Regions from separate parts of the Variovorax sp. P4_B11 genome, predicted to be linked through region 2. Evidence: predicted binding sites of a transcription regulator. Region 2 holds the regulator's gene; each other region holds the start of a gene.
What was found. Region 2 encodes FNR, which switches genes on or off when oxygen is low (the NO sensors DNR and NnrR bind a similar motif). Its sites were predicted from a motif close to TTGATNNNNATCAA; they were not measured.

Region 1 (5,053 bases), on a different contig from region 2:
GAAGGTCAGTGTGCGCGCCACGTCGTCGCGGTCGGGCTCCGCCGACGCGGCATATCGACTGACGGCATACACCCCGAGCAACACGGCGAGCAAGCCAGCCCCCTGCCACAGGCCACGCACCAGCACGGCTTTGTCGAACAGGTGCTGGTCGGTGCGGCGCGGGGAGGTCTTCATGGCGTCTCCCTCCAGCGCCTGGGATTCAAACACCACCGAGCAGGCCGGATCGATGATCAGCTGCAGGAACAGGATATGCACCGGCATCAGTATCAGCGGCCAGCCCAGCAACACCGGCACGACCGACAGGCCCACGATCGGTACATGCGCGGCCACCACGAACACGATCGCCTTGCGCAGGTTCGCGAACACCCGTCGACCGTAGCGCACCGCGGTCACCAGCGAAGCGAAGTCATCGTTCATCAGCACCAGCGCAGCCGCCTCGCGCGCCACCTCGGTGCCGCGGGCGCCCATCGCCACGCCGATGTCGGCCGCCTTCAGCGCCGGGGCGTCGTTGACGCCGTCGCCGGTCATGGCGACCACGTCGCGCCGCGCGCGGAAGGCCCGGACCAGCCGCAGCTTCTGGTCGGGCTGGACGCGGGAGAAGATGTGCGTGTCGGCCAGGCGCGCGGCGAGCGCGTCATCCGAGAGCGCGGCGAGCTCGACCCCGGTGATCACCGGCGAATCGACCTGCAGGCCGGCCTGCCGGGCCACCGAAATGGCGGTTGCCGAATGGTCGCCGGTCATCATCACGACGCGGATGCCGGCCTCCCGACACTCGGCGATGGCCTGTGGCACCTCGGGTCGCACGGGGTCTTCGAGCCCGACCAGTCCGAGGAAGCGGAACTCGAAATCGTGCTGCAGCTCCGGCAGCCGGCTGGCACCGAAGCTTGCCTGCGCCACGCCCAGCACGCGCAGGCCGTCCCGCGCCATGGCTTGCACCTGCGCGGCCACTCTCGCACTCTGGCCGGCGTCCATGTGGCACAGGTCGATGATCGCCTCGGGCGCGCCTTTGGCCGCGATGAGACGATCGCGCCGGTCCGGCGACTGCCAGACGCGCGACATGGCCAGCATCTCGGGCGACAGCGGATAGTCGTCGACCAGGGTCCATTCGGCGTGCAGGTGCTCGGTGCCGGCCAGCAGCTGCTGTCCGGCAGCACCGATGGCCGACTCCATCGGGTCGAAGGCCCGGCGATGGCTTGCGAGCACAGCGTACTCGAGGACGCCGTGCAGCTCTTCCTGCAGGGCACTGCCCGCCGATTGCAGTCGGTCGTGGACCGCTTCCTCGGACCACAGGCGCCGCACGGTCATTCGGTTGGCGGTCAGCGTGCCGGTCTTGTCGACGCAGAGCACCGTGGTGGCGCCGAGCAGTTCGATCGCGGGGATGCTCCTGGCCAGGACCTTCTCGCGGGCCAGCCGCCATGCACCCAGCCCCAGAAAGAGCGTGAGCACCACCGGAAGTTCTTCCGGAAGGACGGCCATCGCGAACGTGAGTCCCGCCAGCACGCCGTGCAGCCAGTCGTCCAGGGCAATCCCATAGGCGATGGCGAGCACAGCGGCCAGCGCAAGCCCGACGGCGGCCACCTGCTTGACGACGCGGCGCGTCTGCTGCTGGATCGGCGTCGACTCGAGCTCAATGCCGGCCAGCGACTGGCCGATGCGCCCCAGCGCACTGCGTTCGCCGGTGGCGATGACGCGCCCGCGCCCGGTTCCTCGGGTCACCAGCGTGCCGGAGAGAGCCCTCGAGACGTCGTGCGCTGGCGGCAACGATGCCGCCTCCTTCGCCACCGGCACGGACTCGCCGGTCAGCAGCGATTCATCGATCGCGAGATCGGCCGCTTCAACGAGCGCCATGTCGGCCGGAACGCGGTCGCCTTCCGCCAGCAGCACCACGTCGCCCACCACCAGCTCGCGCGCCGGAACGCGACGCGCCATCGCGCCGCGAAGGACCAGGGCTTGCGGACTGGACAGGTCGCGCAGGGCATCGAGCGCCCGCTCGCTGCGCCGCTGCTGAACAAAGCTGATGCCCATGACCACGAAGACGAAGCCGAGCAGCATCAGCGCTTCCTGGGCGTCGCCGAGCACCATGTAGACGACCCCGCAGGCCACGAGCAACAGGAACATCGGCTCGGATGCGACCTCGCGTGCCAGCCTCAGCACGCTGCGCGGGCGCGACACCGGCAACGCGTTCGGGCCGTCCCGCTGCAGCCGCCGCGCCGCTTCGCCGTCGCTCAGACCGTCTGTCGCGGCCGTGGACACCGTCGCGGGCGAACCCATGTTCATCGATCCGACTGCCCCGCCGCTGCCGCATGGTCGAGGTCCGGCCTGCGCCACGGATCGACATGCGTCATGAGCTTGAGCACGCGATGGCCGAGCATGCCGGCGTCCGGCTGGGTCCGGTCATTTGACGACCACGACGGGTTGCTTCGCGGTCGCGAGCACGCGCTGCGCCACCGAGCCGATCAGCAGGTCGGCCACCGCGCTGCGGCCCTTCGAGCCCAGCACGATCATGTCGAACTTGCCTTTGCTGGCGCAATCGACGATTTCCTGCGCCACGTGACCCGTGCGGATCTCCATGTCATATCCGATGCCATCGGCCTGCAGCAGCTTGCGGGCCGGCTTGAGCTCTTTTTCGCTGAGTTCGCGCAGATAGTCCGCAACCTCCGCCTTGCCCACCAAGGCCTTGGCATGGCGCAGGCCGGTGTCGTCGTGGACGCTGATCAGCGTGATCTTGTTGGATGCGGTGCGCAACAAATGCGCAAGCCTGGCCGCATATTTGACCGCGCGCAGGGATTTCTGGGACCCATCGGTCGCAACAAGGATTTTCATGGTTCGAAGCTCCGGTATGGCGAAATTGCCGGCCATGGCCGATGTTCCGGCGCGGCGCCCTGGCGACCTTTGACTTCCATCAAGTCGTGCGGATCCAGGCTGGCATGCCCGAGGGCAACCGTCGGGCAGGAAGCGTTCTGTTAAGAAAGCGCTAAGACCGCGAAGACACCATGGCTACAGGAACGCCGCCAATTGCGCAGCCTGTCACACCCACGCCGATCAAGGAGATTTCAATGAACACAAGGTCCGCATCCCCCGCTGAACGCTCCGCGCCCGAGCCGGGGTCCATCCTCGTCTGGGACCTGCCGGTGCGCGTCTTCCACTGGCTCATCGTGCTGTGCTTTGCCGGCGCCTACCTCACCGCGGAGCGCGAATCGTGGCGGCTGGTCCACGTCACGCTCGGCTACACGATGGCGGGACTCGTCCTGTTTCGTCTCTTGTGGGGCTTCCTGGGCACCCGTTACGCGCGCTTCTCGAACTTCGTCCGCGGGCCGCGCGCGATCGCGGCCTACATCGGCAGCGTGCTTCGAGGGCGCACGGAGCACCACACGGGACACAACCCCGCGGGCGCCATCGCCATCGTCGCGCTGCTCGGCTTGGCCCTGGCGGTCACGGCAGCGGGCTGGGCGACCTATCAGGACCTGGGCGGCAAGTGGCTCGAAGAAGTGCATGAAGCCGCAGCCAACATCATGCTCGGCGTGGTCGGTCTCCACATCGCCGGTGTGCTGCTCGCGAGCTGGATGCACCGCGACAACCTGGTCGGCGCCATGATCACCGGGCGCAAGCCGGGCCGGGCTGAGGACGGCGTGCGCAGCGCCTGGCGCAGCGTCGGCATCCTCATGCTGGTGGCGGTGCTGGGCTTCTGGTGGACACAGTGGCACGACGCCTCGACGCACGTCGCCCAGGGCCCGACCGCCGTGTCCGGCAAGGCGGCGAGCCAGGATCGAGACGACTGAGCACGCCGGCCCCTTCTTGCCGCTCACAATCCCCCCATGCGCATCCTCCTTGCCGAAGACGACCCGCTGCTCGGCGATGGCCTCCGCGCAGGCCTGCGCCAACTCGATTTCCAGGTCGATTGGGTGCGGGACGGCGAGGCCGCCGAGCGCGAACTGCGCGCCGAACCGTATGCCGCGGCGGTGCTCGATCTGGGGCTGCCGCTGCGGGACGGCTTGTCCGTGCTCGCGAGCGTGCGCAAGGCGGGCATCGCGACGCCCATCCTGGTGCTGACCGCTCGCGACGGCGTGCCCGACCGAATTCGCGGGCTCGATGTCGGTGCCGACGACTACGTCATCAAGCCCGTCGACCTGCTCGAACTCGCAGCGCGCCTGCGTGCCCTGATCCGCCGTGCCCACGGCCAGGCCCAGGAACGCCTGCAGGCCCAAGATGTCGTGCTTGATCCGGCTGCGCACACGGTGCATCTTGCGGGCGAGCCGGTCGCGCTGCCGTCCCGCGAGTTTGCGCTGTTGCATGCACTGATGCTCAATGCCGGGCGCGTGCTCTCGCGCGAACAGCTCGAACAGCACCTCTACGGCTGGGGGCAGGAAGTGGAGAGCAATGCGATCGAAGTGCATGTCCATCATCTGCGCCGCAAGCTCGGCGCCTCGCTCATCCAGACCGTGCGCGGCGTGGGCTACGTGCTGGTGCGCGACAAGCCGGGCCGCTGAAGACGATGCCGCGCTCGCTCCAAGGCCGCCTCCTGCTGCTGGTGCTCGGCCTGGTAGCGGGCGTGTGGCTGGCCACTGCGGTCATGACATGGTTCGACGTGCGCCACGAACTGGACGAATTGCTCGACGGCCATCTTGCGCAGGGCGCCGCGCTGCTGGTCGCCCAGCAGATGCAGGCCCCATCCGAAGAAGATCGAAGCATCGAGGCCCCGGTGCTGCACCGCTATGCACCCAGGGTGACCTTCCAGGTCTTCCATGAAGGCCGCCTGACGCTGCGCTCGGCCAACGCACCGTCCTCGCCGATGATCGACCCCGGGCGACGCTTCAAGTCGGGCTTCAGCACAGTCCGCATCGACGGCGCGACATGGCGCGTGTTCGCAGCCTACGGCAGCGAGCGCGATGTGCAGGTGTATGTGGGCGAGCGGGTGGATTCGCGATCCTCCATTCTCCGGGCGGTGCTGCGAGGCACACTCTGGCCGATGTTCGTCGCATTGCCCCTGCTCGCGCTCGCGGTGTGGTGGGCGGTCCGTCGCGGCATGCTGCCGCTCAGGCGGCTCGGACGGACC
Region 2 (5,053 bases):
GCTGCGCGAGATCCATCCGGAGCGCCTGCAGGGCCACCGCGGCGAGCAACACGCCCGCCAGACGCGTGCCCCACTGCTGCGACATCCGGCCGCCCCCCGAACGCAGACGCTCGAACAGCCACGGCGCCAGCAGCAGCGACACGGCACTGCCAGCCGCGAACGACGCCATGACGGCCGCGCCCTCGAGCACGCCGTTGCTCAGGGCCGCCAGCATCAGCGCCGAGTACAGGAGGCCGCAGGGCATCGCGACCCACAATGCACCGGCCGCCAGCACGCCGAAGGGGCTGCGGGTCATGGGCCGCAGCCGTGCCGCGGCCCATCGTCCGAAACGATGCGCCCACGCCGGTTGCCGGCCCGAGGCGGCGAGCAGAAGGCCCCAGGCGAAGACGAAAACATGCAGCAGCATCCAGGCCGGGCGCAGCGCGCTCAGCTGCCCGCCCGCCAGCGCCAGGCCCTGCACCATGGCGGCAGCCGCTGCCCCGGCAGCCGCATAGCCCGCCACGCGCCCGGCGTGAAACAGCATCCCCGCCGGCAGCGAACGGGCCGAGGGCGCCAGCACGGCGGCGCCGCCGCCGACCGGCGCCCGCACCAGGCGGACCACGCCCGCGCAGGCGGCACCGCACATCGCGACGCAGTGCGGGCCGCCCACCAGCCCCATCACCAGCGCGGAGGCCAGCAGCGCCGCCTGCATGGCTCAGTTGTCCATGGCGCTGCGCGCCACCCACAACGCATGAAACCGGCGCAGCCCAATGCCAGGGATACCGCGGAACCGGCTTTGCCGGGCCGCTGGTATCGCCCCCTCGAGGGGGGCGCCGCAGGCGCTATCGGGGGTGGGCTTCACTTCAGACGATGCGCGAGAAGCGCGTCCGGTTGCGGTCGGCCTGCAGGTAGCGGTCGAACACCATGGCGATCGCGCGCACGAAGAACCAGCCGAGCGGCGTGACCTCGATGTGGCGGTCGCTCAGCAGCACCAGCCCCTGCGCCTCGAGCGGCTCGAGCGCTTCGAGTTCGGCGGCGAAGCACTGCGCAAAATCGACCAGGTGCGCCGCACCGATGGTTTCGAAGTCGACCCGCCCCTGGCACATGATCGCCATGATCACGGACCGCCGCAGCACGTCGTCGCGCGTCAGTGCCAGGCCGCGCACCACCGGCAGCCGCCCCTGGTCGAGCAGGTCGTAGTACTCCTCGAGCGTCTTGGCGTTCTGGCTGTAGGTGGCGCCGATGCGGCCGATCGCCGACACGCCGAGGGCCACCAGGTCGCAATCCGGCTGCGTGCTGTAGCCCTGGAAGTTGCGGTGCAGCCGACCCTGACGCTTGGCCACGGCCAGGGCGTCGCCGGGCAGCGCGAAATGGTCCATGCCGATGTAGACATAGCCGGCCGCGGTGAGCGCGGCGATCGAGCGCGACAGCATCTCGACCTTGGTCGCCGCGTCGGGCAGGGTCTCGGTGGCGATGCGGCGCTGCGCCTTGAAGCGCTCGGGCAGGTGGGCGTAGGCGTAGAGCGCGATGCGATCGGGCCGCAGCGCGCAGACCTGCGCCAGCGTGCGGTCGAAGGACGCGGCGCTCTGGCGCGGCAACCCGTAGATCAGGTCGACGTTGACCGAATCGAATTCCAGCCCGCGGGCGGTGGCCATCAGGTCGAAGACCTGTTCGGCGGGCTGGATCCGGTGCACCGCCTTCTGCACGTCGGGGTCGAAGTCCTGGACGCCGAAGCTGAGCCGGTTGAAGCCCAGCGCGGCCAGCGTCACGAGGCGCTCGCGGTCGACGGTGCGCGGATCGATCTCGATCGAATGCTCGCCGTCGGGCGACAGCGTGAAGGCATCGCGGAGCATGGCCATGAGCTGGCGCAGGGAGGCGTCGTCGAGAAAGGTGGGCGTGCCGCCGCCGAGGTGGAGCTGGCGAACGACTGCACCGCGGCCGAGCTTCTCGACCTGCAGCGAGATCTCGCGGGCCAGGTAGTCCAGGTACTCGCGGCCCTTGCTCTTGTGCTTGGTCACGATCTTGTTGCAAGCGCAGTAGTAGCAGAGCGATTCGCAGAACGGGATGTGCACGTACAGCGACAGCGCCCGGGCGCTGGCGCCGGCCCCGCCGCGCTGCTCGAGCGTCTGCGCATAGTCCTCGGCCGTGAAGGCGTCGACGAAGCGGTCCGCTGTCGGATAGGAGGTGTAGCGCGGCCCTGCCACGTCGAATTCCTGCAGCACGGCCGGCGTGGGCACCGGAACGGACGGTGTGAGAACGGGAGCGGAGGCAATGAGCATCGCGGACGGCGGCAAGGGCTTTGGTGTGTCACTATGCCGCTGTCGCGACCCGCTAATCTTGACCTGGGTCAAGCATCCGGCCCAGCCCCCATCGGAGAATCCCCGCATGACCTCGACTGCATCAATGAAACCAGAAAATATCAAGGTCGCCTGTTCCAACTGCAACCTGCGCGAACTCTGCATGCCAGTGGGCCTGGCGCCCGGTGAGCTGCAGCGCATCGACGATATCGTCGCCACGCGACGCAAGGTCAAGCGGCGCGAGACCCTGTTCCGCAACGGCGAACCCTTCACTTCGCTCTATGCGATCCGCACCGGCGTCTTCAAGACTCGGGTCACCAGCGAGGATGGGCGCGACCAGGTCACGGGTTTCCAGATGGCCGGCGAGATCATCGGGCTGGACGGCATCGTCAACGACCAGCACACCTGCGACGCCGTGGCGCTGGAGGATTCCGAGGTCTGCGTGATGCCCTTCGACCGCATCGAGGAGCTGTCGCGCGAGGTCACGGCGCTGCAGCGCCACGTGCACCAGATCATGAGCCGCGAGATCGTGCGCGAGCACGGCGTGATGCTGCTGCTCGGCAGCATGCGGGCCGAGGAGCGGCTGGCGGCCTTCCTGCTGAACCTGGTGCAGCGGCTGCATGCGCGCGGCTTCTCGCGCTCCGAGCTGGTGCTGCGCATGACCCGCGAGGAGATCGGCAGCTATCTCGGGCTCAAGCTCGAGACCGTGAGCCGGACGCTGTCGAAATTCGCGGCCGACGGCATCGTCGAGGTCGAGCAGCGCAACGTGCGCATCCTCGACCCCGAAGCACTCCGGCACATCGTCAATCCGCCAGGTTGTTGATCTCCCGCGCCGGACGGGTCAGCATCAGCGTCAGCGCGCCCGACCCCACGGCCAGCAGCCAGAAGGCGAAGAAGCCGACCGTGTAGACGGCCTGCCGCGAGGCCCCGAGCGTCTCGCCGCGCCAGTGCAGGTCGCCCGGGTCGACCAGCGCGAACACCAGCACCTCGAGCGCGCAAGCCAGCAGGAAGGCCGGCCAGAGAATCCACATCCAGCGCTGCGCTCGCATGGCCTCAGCGCCTCGGGCCCGGCACGTCGGCGCCCGGCGTCACCGCGTGGTTGCGACCGGCCACCGCCGGCATCAGCTTCTTGTCGGGCAGCGTGCGGTTGATTTCCACGCCCTTGCGGTAGTAGTCCTCGTCGACCACCGGATCGGGCGTGCGCAGGGCCAGCCACAGCGTGGCGAAACTCGCGATCACCACCACGCCCGGCCCGCCGATCACCATCCACACCAGCGGAAAGCGGTACCAGGGCGGACAGGGGCGGAGCGCGTCGTTCTCGTCGGTCATCATCGTCTCCTTGGAAGCCAGGGGATTCATCGCGGGACCAGGAACACGGCCTTCTCGGACACGCTGCCCAGGCCGCCTTCCGCACGGACATCGAAGTGCACCTTGTGCGAACCGGCCGGTGCCGCGCCATAGGGCAGCTGCAGCCGGACCGCCACCCAGCGCGACTGCGCCGGCGCGACCTCGACCACGGGTTCCGAGGACACGTGCAGCCCTTCGAGGCCGCTCGCCTCGATGCGATAGCGCTGCACCTGCTCGGTGGCATTCATGATCTGCAGACGATAGACATTCTCGAGCTGGCCGCCCTCGACGATGCGCGCCAGCGACGCGCGATCGCGCACCACGTCGACCTTGAGCGGCGTGCGCGTCACCAGGCTGGCAAGCAGGCCGATGCTCAAGGCGGCCAGGATCGTGGTGTAGATCAGCACCCGCGGCCGCAGCACGCGGCGCAGCACCTGCTGCGGCGTCCAGCGTCCGGCCATGCCGTTCTGGGTGGCATAGCGGATCAGGTCGCGCGGGGTCTCCATCTTGTCCATGACGATGTTGCAGGCGTCCACGCAGAGGCCGCAGCCGATGCATTCGTACTGCAGGCCCTGGCGGATATCGATCCCCGTGGGACAGACCTGCACGCACAGCTTGCAGTCGATGCAGTGGCCGAGCGCCGGCGCCGTGGCTGCCCGCGCCTTGGACGGCACGCCGCGCGGCTCTCCGCGCGCGGTGTCATAGCTGACGATCAGCGTGTCGCGGTCGAACATCGCGCTCTGGAAGCGCGCGTAGGGGCACATGTACTTGCACACCTGCTCGCGCATGAAGCCGGCGTTGCCGTAGGTCGCGAAGCCGTAGAACAGCACCCAGAAGATTTCCCAGGAGCCCATGCGGGTCTGCAGGAACTCCATGGCCAGCTCGCGGATCGGCGTGAAGTAGCCGACGAAGGTGAAGCCGGTCCAGAGCCCGATCGAGATCCAGACCACATGCTTGAACCACTTCTTGACCAGCTTCTCGGTCGAGAAGTCGCCGCTGTCGAGTCGCATCCGCGCGATCCGGCTGCCTTCGATCTTCTCCTCGACCCACATGAAGATCTCGGTGTAGACGGTCTGCGGACAGGCATAGCCGCACCACAGGCGGCCCGCCACCGCGGTGAACAGGAACAGCGACAGGGCCGAGATCACCAGCAGCCCGGTCAGGTAGATCAGGTCCTGGGGATAGAGCACCAGCCCGAACAGGAAGAAGCGCCGAGCGCCGAGGTCGAACAGCACGGCCTGGCGCTGGCCCCACTCCAGCCACGGCAGTCCGTAGAACACCAGCTGCGTCGCGAACACCAGCGCCCAACGCCAGCGAGCGAAATAGCCGCTGACGCTGCGCGGATAGATCTTCTTGTGGGCCGCGTAGAGTCCGACGCTCTCCTCGGCCACCGCGATCGGGATCACGGTGCGCGGCTTCTGTGGTGTCGG
Region 3 (5,053 bases), on a different contig from region 2:
AACGGCGAGCAGGCCTCGGTCGCGGCGGCGCGGGCCCAGCTCGCGACCGCCAAGGCCCAGGTCGACATCAGCCGTGCCGAGCTCGGAAATGCGCAGTGGAACCTCGACCAGACGGCGGTCTTCGCGCCGGCCAACGGCTATGCGATCAACGTCCAACTGCGGCCGGGGTCCTACGTGGTGGCGGTGCCGCTGGCGCCCGCCATGACCTTCGTCGAGGAGACCTACCAGGTCATCGCGCTCTATGCCCAGAACGAACTGCGGCTGGTCGAGCCCGGCAACCTGGCGGAGTTCACGCTCAGCACCTACCCGGGCCAAATCATCTCGGCCAAGGTCGATTCGATCGTCTGGGCGCAAGGCCAGGGGCAGGTGGCCCAGTCGGGCACCCTGCCGCAGACCGGCGCCTATCCCCAGGCAGCTGGGCGCTTCCCGGTCAAGTTGATCGTCGACGAGAAGGACCGCGAGCTGTTCCTGGCCGCCGGCGCGGACGGCCAGGGCGCGATCTACACCGAGCACGTGGCGGCGATCCACATCCTGCGGATGGTGATTCTTCGCGTCGGCGCGATCACCAACTACCTTGTCCTGAAGCTGCACTGATGCGCACGCCTTCGCTTCTTCGCGGGATTCAGGTGGCGCTGCTGGCGGCCGCGATGGCGGGCTGTGCGCTCAAGGCCCCGCCGACCACCGCCGAGCTGCAGCAGCAGGCCTTGCCCCAGGCCGCCCCGCCCGAGGCCTACAGGGCCGGCGGCGGTGTCGCGGCGCCGGTGGCCGACGGCTGGCTGGCGGCCTTCGAGGAGCCCGCGCTGACGGCGCTGGTCAACGAGGCCCTGGCCTACAACGTCGACCTGAAGGTGGCGGCGGCGCGGGTCGAGCAGGCGGCCGGGTACGTCAAGGTGGCGTCCGGGGCCTTGCTTCCTTCGGTGGGCGTGGTCGCCCTGGGCGGCGGCAAGTCGGGCGGTGGCGGCGGCCTCGACGGCGTCTTTCTCAACGCGTCGCTGGAACTCGACGTCTGGGGCCGCCTGCGCTATGCGCGGCAGGCGAGCCGCGAGCAGTCCGCGGCGGCCGATGCCGACTACGCGTACGCCCGGCAGTCGCTGGCGGCGATGGTGGCCAAGGCCTGGTTCCTGGCGGTCGAGGCCGGGATGCAGCGCGTGATCGCGCAGGACGCCCTGAGTTCGTCGGAGACCCTGCTGCGGATGACCGAGGATCGGCTGCGTGTCGGCAACGCCAGCGCGCAGGCGGTGGCGCAGGCGCGCGCGAGCGTCGGCCCCTATCGGGATACGCTGAAGCAGGTCGAGCTCGCACGCGAACAGGCGCGGCGCGCGCTCGAACTGCTGCTCGGCCGCTATCCGGCGGCCGAGATCGCGGTCGCCGACCGCCTGTCGCCCATGCCCCCGCCGCTGCCCGTGGGCATGCCGTCGGAGCTGCTCGAGCGGCGGCCCGACGTGGTGGCGGCGGAGCGTCGCGTGGCGGCGGCCTTCGATCGCGTCGGCGAGGCCAAGGCGGCGCAGCTTCCGAGGATCAGCCTGACCGCGGGCGGCAGCAACGTGTCGAGCGAGCTGATCGAGTTGAAGGACGTCAGCAGCCCGGTCTGGAGCCTCGGCGCCAACCTGATCGCACCGCTCTACCAGGGCGGCGCGCTGCGTGCGCAGGTCGAGATCCGGTCGGCCGAGCAGAAGCAGGCGGTGGCGGAGTACGCGCGCGCGGGCCAGAAGGCTTTCGGCGAAGTCGAGAATGCGCTGGGCGCGGAGTCCACGCTGCGCGAACGCGACGCCATCCTCGCGGCGACCGTGCGCGACAGCGCGGAGGCGCTCGAACTGGCCCGGACCCAGTACCGCGTCGGCTCGGTCGACCTGCGCACGGTCGAGCAGGGCCAGCTCGCGCTCTACGCGGCACGTACCGCGCGCGTGCATGTGCAGGCCGAACAGCTGGCCCAGCGCACCAATCTCTATCTGGCCCTGGGCGGCGGCTTCGACCTGCCGGCCATGGCCGCGGCGGCCTCGCCATGATGTACCGAGCGCTGAGCCGGAGGTCCCGGCTCGTGCCGGCAGGGAGTGCTCGCAGAGCACTGCGTCCAACGTCTCGCTTGGAGGTGAAAGAGATGCATACGAAACAGAAATGGCGGCTGATGATGGTCCCGGTGCTGCTCGCCGCGGCCATGGGCTGGGGCAGCGCCCGCGCCCAGGAGATCCCGCTGGTTACCGGCGAGCACTGGACCCGGTCCACGGAGCAATTGAAACGGGTCTACCTGATCGGGCTGGCCAACGTGATGCAGGTCGAGACCGCCTACCAGGCCGGCAATGCGCCGCCCGACAGCCAGAGCCTCATTCCGAGGGCGGTCAGGGGGCTCAGGGGCCAGACGCTCGACACCGTGCGCGACGGGCTCGACCGCTGGTACGCCGCGCATCCGGACCAGCTGCAGCGGCCGATCGTCGAGACCCTCTGGTTCGAGATGGTCGTGCCCGGCCTCTCGAAATAGACCTGACGGAGAACGCCATGAATCGCATTGGACTCATCGTGTCGATCGCCGCGGCCACGCTGGCGACCGCTTGCACCAACATGACGCCGCAGCAGCAGGGAACCGCCAGCGGCGCGGCCATCGGGGCCGCGGCCGGCGCCGGCATCGCAGCCATCTCGGGCGGCAGCGGCTGGACCGGCGCGGCGATCGGCGCCGTCGCCGGGGGAGTGGCCGGCAACATCAAGGGCAGCAAGCAGCAGCAACAGCAACAGCCCCAGAAGCAATGATGCGAGCGGGGGCTCGTCTCGCCGGGGTTGATCGATGTCAAGACGCTCGCCGTGCCCGGTTCCCACAATGACACGATGGGGCTCATGAGAAGGCCCGGCGATCGTCCGTCCACAACAACGCCGTCATCGACGGCACCCTTCCGAGGAGAACGCCATGAACAGCACTCGCAGACATTTTTCGCTCGCCGTCGGCGCCGTTGCCTTCGCCGGCGCGTTCGGCAGCCTCTCGGCACGGGCAGCCGACGATGCCGCCGATGCCAAGGCGCTGGTCCAGAAGGCGCAGGCCACGGTCACCCACTTCTCCGGGAACAAGGACTTCCCCGAGTTCGGCGCCGCCCTGGGCAAGGCCAGGGGCGTGCTGATCTTTCCGCAGATCCTCAAGGCCGGCTTCGTGCTCGGCGGCTCCGGCGGTACCGGCGTGCTGATGGTGCGCGACGAAAAGACCGGCAGCTGGAGCGGTCCGGCCTTCTACACGATGGGCTCGGCCAGCTTCGGATTCCAGGCCGGCGCGTCGGCGGCGGAGATGGTCATGCTGGTGCATACGCAGAAGGCGCTCGACTCGCTCTACGCGAGCAAGGTGAAGCTCGGCGGCGATGCCTCGGTGGCGGTCTGGAAGAAGGGCATGGGCGCCAGTGCCGCGCTCACCGACTTCGTCGCCTATTCCCTGGTCAAGGGTGCTTTCGCCGGATTGGCCGTGGATGGCTCGGTGATCGACGTCCGCGAATCGCTCAACGCGGCCTACTTCGGCAAGCCCGCCACCCCGATGGACATCCTGGCCAAGCACGAAGTCAGCAGCCCCGCGTCCGCGGGCCTGCAGGCGGCGCTGAAGAAGGCCGCCAGGTAGCCACGAGCCCACATTCTTTGAGGGAGCCATGACCATGGATGCAGGAGCGCAGCTTGCGCACAGCCACAAGATCGCGACCCGGGTCGCCGCCGTGCTCCAGAAGCGCACGCAGCTTGCGCAGGAGCAATTCAGTCGCAGGGTGAGCCAGGCGGTGGAGAAGGCCGGCGGCGACGCGCTGGCCCGGTCGATGGCCTCGATGACCCCGCAGGGCTGGGCCCAGTACGCCGTCGATGCCGCGCAGCGGTCGCTTCTCTTCTGGGATACCTTGTGGAAGCGCGGCAACAACTTCGTCGAGCGGTCCTCTCAGGGCCTGAAGCCGGTGCTGCATTTCGACTCCGAGATCGTGCTCGACGGGCGCACGTTCGCGCGCCCGGTGAACTATGCGCTGCTGCGCATCACGCCGCCCGAAGGCGTGGTTGTCGATCCGAAGCTGCGGCCCTACCTGATCATCGATCCGCGCGCCGGCCATGGGCCAGGCATCGGAGGCTTCAAGGACGATTCGCAGGTCGGGGTCGCGCTGCGCGCCGGCCATCCGGTGTATTTCGTCATCTTCTTCCAGGAGCCCGAGCCGGGCCAGACGCTGCTCGACGTCTGCAGCGCGGAGCAGCAGTTCGTGAAGAAGGTGCGGGCGCTGCATCCACGCAGTGCCAAGCCGGCCATCATCGGCAATTGCCAGGGTGGATGGGCGGCGATGATGCTGGCCGCCTCGGACCCCGACGACACCGGGCCGATCGTCATCAACGGCGCGCCGATGTCCTATTGGAGCGGAGCCTGGAACGAGGGCGAGGGCGACAATCCGATGCGCTATGCGGGGGGCATCCTGGGCGGCTCCTGGGCGGCGTCGCTGGCGGCCGACCTCGGCAACGGCAAGTTCGATGGCGCCTACCTGGTGCAGAACTTCGAGAACCTGAATCCGGCCAACAGCCTGTGGGACAAGTACTACCACCTGTTCGACCAGGCCGACACCGAGCCGCCACGCTTCCTGGACTTCGAGCGCTGGTGGGGCGGCTACTACCTGATGAACCGCGAGGAGATCGAGTGGATCACCCGCAATCTCTTCGTCGGCAACAAGCTCTGGTCCGGCGACGTCAAGGCCGCCGGCGGCAAGGCCTTCGACCTGCGCGACATCCAGGCGCCGATCGTGCTGTTCGCATCGATGGGGGACAACATCACGCCGCCGGAGCAGGCCTTCAACTGGGTGGCCGACGTCTACGGCAGCACGGCCGAGATCAAGGCCCGCGGCCAGGTCATCGTCGGGCTCCTGCACGAGAGCATCGGGCACCTGGGCATCTTCGTGTCCGGCACCGTGGCCAGGAAGGAGCACGCCCAGATCGTCTCGGTGCTCGACAGCATCGAGATGCTGCCGCCGGGCCTCTATGGCATGGCGATCAACGAGCGCAAGGGTACGCGTGGCGAGCCCGCCTACGACGTGGAGTTCCGCGAGCATCGGCTGGAAGACATCACGGC
Region 4 (5,053 bases), on a different contig from region 2:
CGCCTCGTCCGCTGCCCGCTGCGCCCGCCTGGCCAGCGCATCCGCCAATGTCGCCGCGGCCCTCAACTGGGCGGCATCCTGTGTGAACGGCTCCATGACACCTCCATATACGAAATTGGTTCTCATTTTCTCGAGGGCCAGTGTAGGGCGGTCGCCGGGATTGCGAAGGCGCCGGAAGCGCTATGCGAGAAGGAATACTGCATGCGCATACAGTTCGAATCGGGCCTCGCGCGCGATCGCCATGCGGCGAGCCACAATGGGCGGCAGGACCTCGGCCATGGAGTTCGATCATGCGCATCGGCGTACCGAAAGAGATCAAGGACAACGAGTACCGCGTCGGCCTGACGCCATCGGGCGTCAACGAGTTGCGGGCGCACGGGCATGAACTGCTGGTGCAATCCGGTGCCGGAATCGAGATCGGTCTCGACGACGCGCAGTACCGGCAGGCCGGCGCGGCATTGGCGCCAAGCGCCGAAGAGGTCTATGCCTGGGCGGAAATGATCATCAAGGTCAAGGAACCGCAGCCTGCGGAATGCCTGCTGCTGCGTGAAGGCCAGATCCTCTACGCCTACCTCCACCTGGCGCCGGACCCCGTCCAGACGGCGGCCCTGGTGAAATCCGGCGCCGTCTGCATCGCCTACGAGACCATCACCGGTCCCGGCGGCGGCCTGCCGCTGCTGGCCCCGATGAGCGAGGTGGCGGGGCGCATGGCGATCCAGGCCGGCGCCGCCTACCTCGAAAAGTCCAAGGGCGGCCTGGGGCTCCTGCTCGGTGGCGTGCCCGGCGTGCCGCCCGCCCATGTCGTGATCCTGGGCGCAGGCGTGGTCGGAACGAACGCCGTACAGATGGCCGTCGGCCTCGGGGCGAGGGTCACGATCCTCGACCGCAACATCGATCGACTTCGGTCCCTCGACCTGATCTTCGGCAATCGCGTGGAGACCGCGTACTCGACGACGCACGTGGTGGAAGCGCGCATCGCCGGCGCCGATCTGGTCATCGGCGGCGTCCTCATTCCAGGCGCCGCCGCGCCCAGGCTGGTGACGCGGCAAATGGTGGCCGGCATGAAGAAAGGAGCGGTCGTCGTGGATGTCGCCATCGACCAGGGCGGGTGTTTCGAGACTTCGCATGCAACGACGCACTCCGACCCCACGTTCGTCGTCGACGGCGTCATCCACTATTGCGTCGACAACATGCCCGGCGCGGTCCCGCGCACATCCACGTTCGCGCTCAACAACGCAACCCTCGGGCACGCCCTGGCGATCGCCGACAAGGGCTGGAAGCGAGCGGCCATCGACGACCCGCATCTGCGAGACGGACTCAACGTCGTGCACGGCCACGTGACGCACGAAGCCGTCGCGCGCAGCCTCGGACGCGACTACGTGGACGCCTCCGGCCTTCTCGCCTGACGCCGGCCCGTGCTGCAGCGCTACCGCAGGTACGCCAGGTCGCGAATGTCGGAGCGAATCGCGGCCCGATCTGCCCGATGCAGCGTCAGGCTGATCAGCAGTTCCAATCGGCGGCGCAGCGCGTAAAGCATCTGGATCGCCGCGTGGGCGGTTTCTTCGGGACTGCCGAGTGCGGCAATATCCGGAAAGTCCCACAAGGCAGCGTCGGGTTGGCCCGGCCATCGGGGCTGCACCGGCAGTGTCGCCTCGTCGAGCGTGATGACGAAATCCGCCCGAGGCGCGCCTGCCCGCGCCAGATCGACCCAGCTGTGGGGCGATATAGGCGGAACCGGGATGCTCGCGCTGGCGAGGGCGCCCACCGCGGCGGGATGAATCACCGCACCGATATGTCCGGGTTGGCCGCACGAGGTGACGGAAAAACCATCTCCTCCGAGGTGGGCAAGACAAGCCTGGGCAAGGATGCTGCGCAAGGAATTGCGGCGCGAGACGAAGATTACTGCAATGCGCTTTGCCATTGAAACCTGAACGCAACGAACGATGTGAACAGCGTAGAGCGGCGCAGGCGATGTCCGCAAGAGCGCTGACCCCAGGCCGGGCCCGGAGGCTCGGTGGCGATTGATCTTCGTCAAGGGCAGCGGCCATCCCGCGACCGAAGATGGTCCATTCGCATTCGAACGGACGCCCGTGGAATTCAGAACCATCCTTGTGCATCTCGACAGCTCGAGGCAATGCGCAGTTCGCGTCGATCTGGCGGCTTCGCTCGCCCGGGCCCGGGGCAGCCACCTGATCGGTCTCCTGCCGACGGGCCACCGCGACGGCAGCGCGGCATCGAAGGCGATCGAACATGACTTCAGGGAGCGCATCAGGATGTCCGGTCCCTTGTCCTTCGACCTTCGCCGGATCGACAGTGCATCGCCCGAAGCCATCGCCCGTTGCGGCCGCGCCGGCGAGCTGGTCGTCGTCGGCCAGGTGGACCGCGACAACTCGGAAGCCACCTGCCACGGATGCCTGCCCGAACAGCTCGCGCTCCAGGCGGAGCGGCCCGTCCTCATCGTTCCCTGCGAGCGGATCTCTGCATCGGTCGGCAAGCATCTGCTGGTCGCGTGGGAAGGCACGCGGGAGTCGGCGATGGCACTTCGCGGGCTGACGCCGTTGCTCTCCCGCGCCTCGAGCATCAGCCTGATTTCCCCGCTCAGGGAGAACCGCGCCCCGGGCGCCGGCACGTTGCCGGTGCCGAGGACCCTCGCCTGGCTGGGACGCTTCGGAATCCGGGCCGAAGCCATCCAGCACCCTCGCACCATGGGCCTCGCGGACGCCTTGCGGTCGCATCCGCCGCAAGAGGACATCGACCTTGTCGTGATGGGCGGCTACGAGCGCACCCGCCTGCGCGAGATGGTGCTTGGCGGCGTCGTGCAGGAGATCCTCACGCGCATGAAGGTGCCGGTGCTGATGGCGCCCTGATCGAGGACGCCGGATGATCCCCGACCGATCGACTCCAGGCCGCGAGCGAGGCCTTCGGCCGCACGGCAACCGTTTGCTCCTGGTCGCGGCGCTGCTCCTGGGCGCATGGTGCCTGACCCGTCCGGCCACGGCATCGGCAGCCGAGGCCATCACGGACCAGATGACGTCGACGCGCTTTCCCGTGAAGCAGGTCTTCACATTCCTGTTCCTGATGCTCGGGCCCTTCAAGATCATCGGGCCGTTCGCGAGCGCCACGAGGGGAGCGGACCCCGGGTTGACGCGTCGCATCGCCCTGTGGGCGACGCTCTACGCGAGCCTGGCGCTGCTGGTCGCGGCCTTCCTCGGAGAGGGCATCCTGAGCAGCTACGGAATTCCGTTGCCCGTGCTGGCCCTCTCCGGGGGGCTGATCCTGCTTCTGGTGGCCCTGATCAACATCCTCCAGCAGTTCCTGTCGCCGGCCTCGCACAGCGACGACGCCGGGAGCCCCGCGCCGACGCCCTCCATGAAGACCGCGCTGACGCCGCTGGCCTTTCCGGCGATCGTCACGCCGTACGGGATCGCGTCGCTGGTCGTGTTCCTGGCATTGAGCCCGGACGATCGGGGCCGCCTGACGATCGGCGCCATCATGCTGGCGATCATGGGGATCAACCTGTTCTTCATGCTCATGACCCGGCATATCCTGTCGGTCCTGGTCGTGGTGCTGCCGGTCCTGGGTGCCGTGCTCGGCATTGTTCAGGTCGCGCTCGGACTCCAGATCATCAACAACTCGCTCAAGGCACTGGGCCTCATGTGAGTGGCCCTAGGGCCTGTTCACACTATTTCCGGGGTCGCGAAGGCTTGCCAGGACGGGCCAATCAAGGCGCGCGACGCGGCATGTGCGTTGGCACATGCAAGGCGTGCAACGCCGAGTGGCTCGTCCTGGCAGGCCTTCCCTGCGGGTTGCCGGAAATAGTGTGAACAGGCCCTAGCCTTCGACGATGACCTCGAAGCGCTTCTCCCGGATCGCCTGCACGAACGCCCGGTAGTCGCTGCGGTTCTGGTCACAGTATTCGACCGAGAACTCGCCGATGGCATCGTCGAAGGTCTGCCCCGAGCCCATGTAGCCGGAGATCATCGCGGCGTCGCCGGAGCGGGCATGGGCGCGTGCCAGCGCCTGGGCGCACATGCGGCCGTATTGCCGAAGCAGGGCCGTGTCCCAGTCCTCGATGACCGCTGACATCTTCATGTCGCGCAGCTGGCGAACATAGAAATCGCGGCCGTTCATGCTCTGGGTCCATCCGAGGAACACGTCGCTGGCCGACTGCATCACGCGCTGCCCCACCACGACGCGCTGGCCGTTGTTGGAATGGATGCTCTTCCCCGCAAAGGGCTCGAGCACCGAGGGGCGCGCCTCCTTCACCTGCAGGAACAGCGGGTCGTCGTCCGCCGCCATGAACAGCGCGACGGCGCACGTCGTGCCGACGCTGCCCACGCCGACCACCTTGAACGCCAGGTCGAAGAAGTGGAAACGGTCGAACAGCGTGCGCGTGTGCTCGGGCAGGGTTTCGCGGTAGGAGGCGATCACCTCGGCATACCCCGACGTGAGGCCCGGGGCCATCTCGGCCGTCGGGTGGAAGATCAGGGGAGGCTCGTCCTTGATCCTGGGCCTTGTCCCCTCCTCCGAGACCAGCTTCGGGTACAGGTGGTCGGGCACGGTCTTGCGCCGTTCCGTTTCGATCCGCTCGGCCAGCCGCTTGCGGATATCCTGCAGGACGGCCGGATCGCCCGAACGATCCGCGTAGCGCTGCAGATCGATCTTGTCGTACCAGACGTCGAGGGCCCGCATCGACGCGTAATTGGCCATTCGTTCGCGATACTCGCGCGCCACGTCCGTCGCCACGCGCGCCGCGTCGCTGTCGGGAAGCCGCAGATGCTGCGCCGCGATCACCACGCTCCCGGCCAGGCGCTTGAGGTCCCACTCCCAGGGGGCCGGCAGCGTCTCGTCGAGGTCGTTGATGTCGAAGATGACATTGCGCTCCGGCGTCGCGAAGCCGCCGAAGTTCATCAGGTGGGCATCGCCGCAGGCCTGCACCCGGATCCCGCTGTTCGGCGTGCCGCCGAGGTCCGCGGCCATCAGCGCGGCGGAGCCGCGGTAGAAGGCGAACGGCGACGCGGACATGCGCCCGAAACGGATCGGGACCAGGTTC

Region 1: a site for FNR is predicted at 2,893-2,906, ahead of AC1DYD_RS35805 (universal stress protein). Genes of this name have one in related genera too.
Region 3: a site for FNR is predicted at 2,770-2,783, ahead of AC1DYD_RS28945 (lipid-binding SYLF domain-containing protein). Genes of this name have one in related genera too.
Region 4: a site for FNR is predicted at 2,022-2,035, ahead of AC1DYD_RS33280 (universal stress protein). Genes of this name have one in related genera too.

The regions. Positions count from the first base shown of each region.
Region 1 is NZ_JBFUHO010000074.1:25,285-30,337, forward strand. It holds gene AC1DYD_RS35800 (cation-translocating P-type ATPase) at 1-2,271, opposite strand, end outside; gene AC1DYD_RS35805 (universal stress protein) at 2,395-2,859, opposite strand; gene AC1DYD_RS35810 (cytochrome b/b6 domain-containing protein) at 3,057-3,779, shown strand; gene AC1DYD_RS35815 (winged helix-turn-helix domain-containing protein) at 3,816-4,487, shown strand; gene AC1DYD_RS35820 (ATP-binding protein) at 4,493-5,053, shown strand, end outside.
Region 2 is NZ_JBFUHO010000002.1:158,802-163,854, forward strand. It holds gene AC1DYD_RS02915 (sulfite exporter TauE/SafE family protein) at 1-691, opposite strand, end outside; gene hemN (oxygen-independent coproporphyrinogen III oxidase) at 843-2,258, opposite strand; gene fnr (fumarate/nitrate reduction transcriptional regulator Fnr) at 2,383-3,099, shown strand; gene AC1DYD_RS02930 (hypothetical protein) at 3,080-3,325, opposite strand; gene AC1DYD_RS02935 (FixH family protein) at 3,330-3,608, opposite strand; gene ccoG (cytochrome c oxidase accessory protein CcoG) at 3,632-5,053, opposite strand, start outside.
Region 3 is NZ_JBFUHO010000043.1:9,668-14,720, reverse strand. It holds gene AC1DYD_RS28965 (HlyD family secretion protein) at 1-594, shown strand, start outside; gene AC1DYD_RS28960 (efflux transporter outer membrane subunit) at 594-2,006, shown strand; gene AC1DYD_RS28955 (hypothetical protein) at 2,099-2,476, shown strand; gene AC1DYD_RS28950 (YMGG-like glycine zipper-containing protein) at 2,494-2,742, shown strand; gene AC1DYD_RS28945 (lipid-binding SYLF domain-containing protein) at 2,897-3,586, shown strand; gene AC1DYD_RS28940 (DUF3141 domain-containing protein) at 3,621-5,053, shown strand, end outside.
Region 4 is NZ_JBFUHO010000060.1:15,009-20,061, reverse strand. It holds gene AC1DYD_RS33295 (hypothetical protein) at 1-96, opposite strand, end outside; gene ald (alanine dehydrogenase) at 291-1,406, shown strand; gene AC1DYD_RS33285 (arsenate reductase/protein-tyrosine-phosphatase family protein) at 1,427-1,921, opposite strand; gene AC1DYD_RS33280 (universal stress protein) at 2,091-2,867, shown strand; gene AC1DYD_RS33275 (MarC family protein) at 2,881-3,660, shown strand; gene AC1DYD_RS33270 (DUF2252 domain-containing protein) at 3,832-5,053, opposite strand, start outside.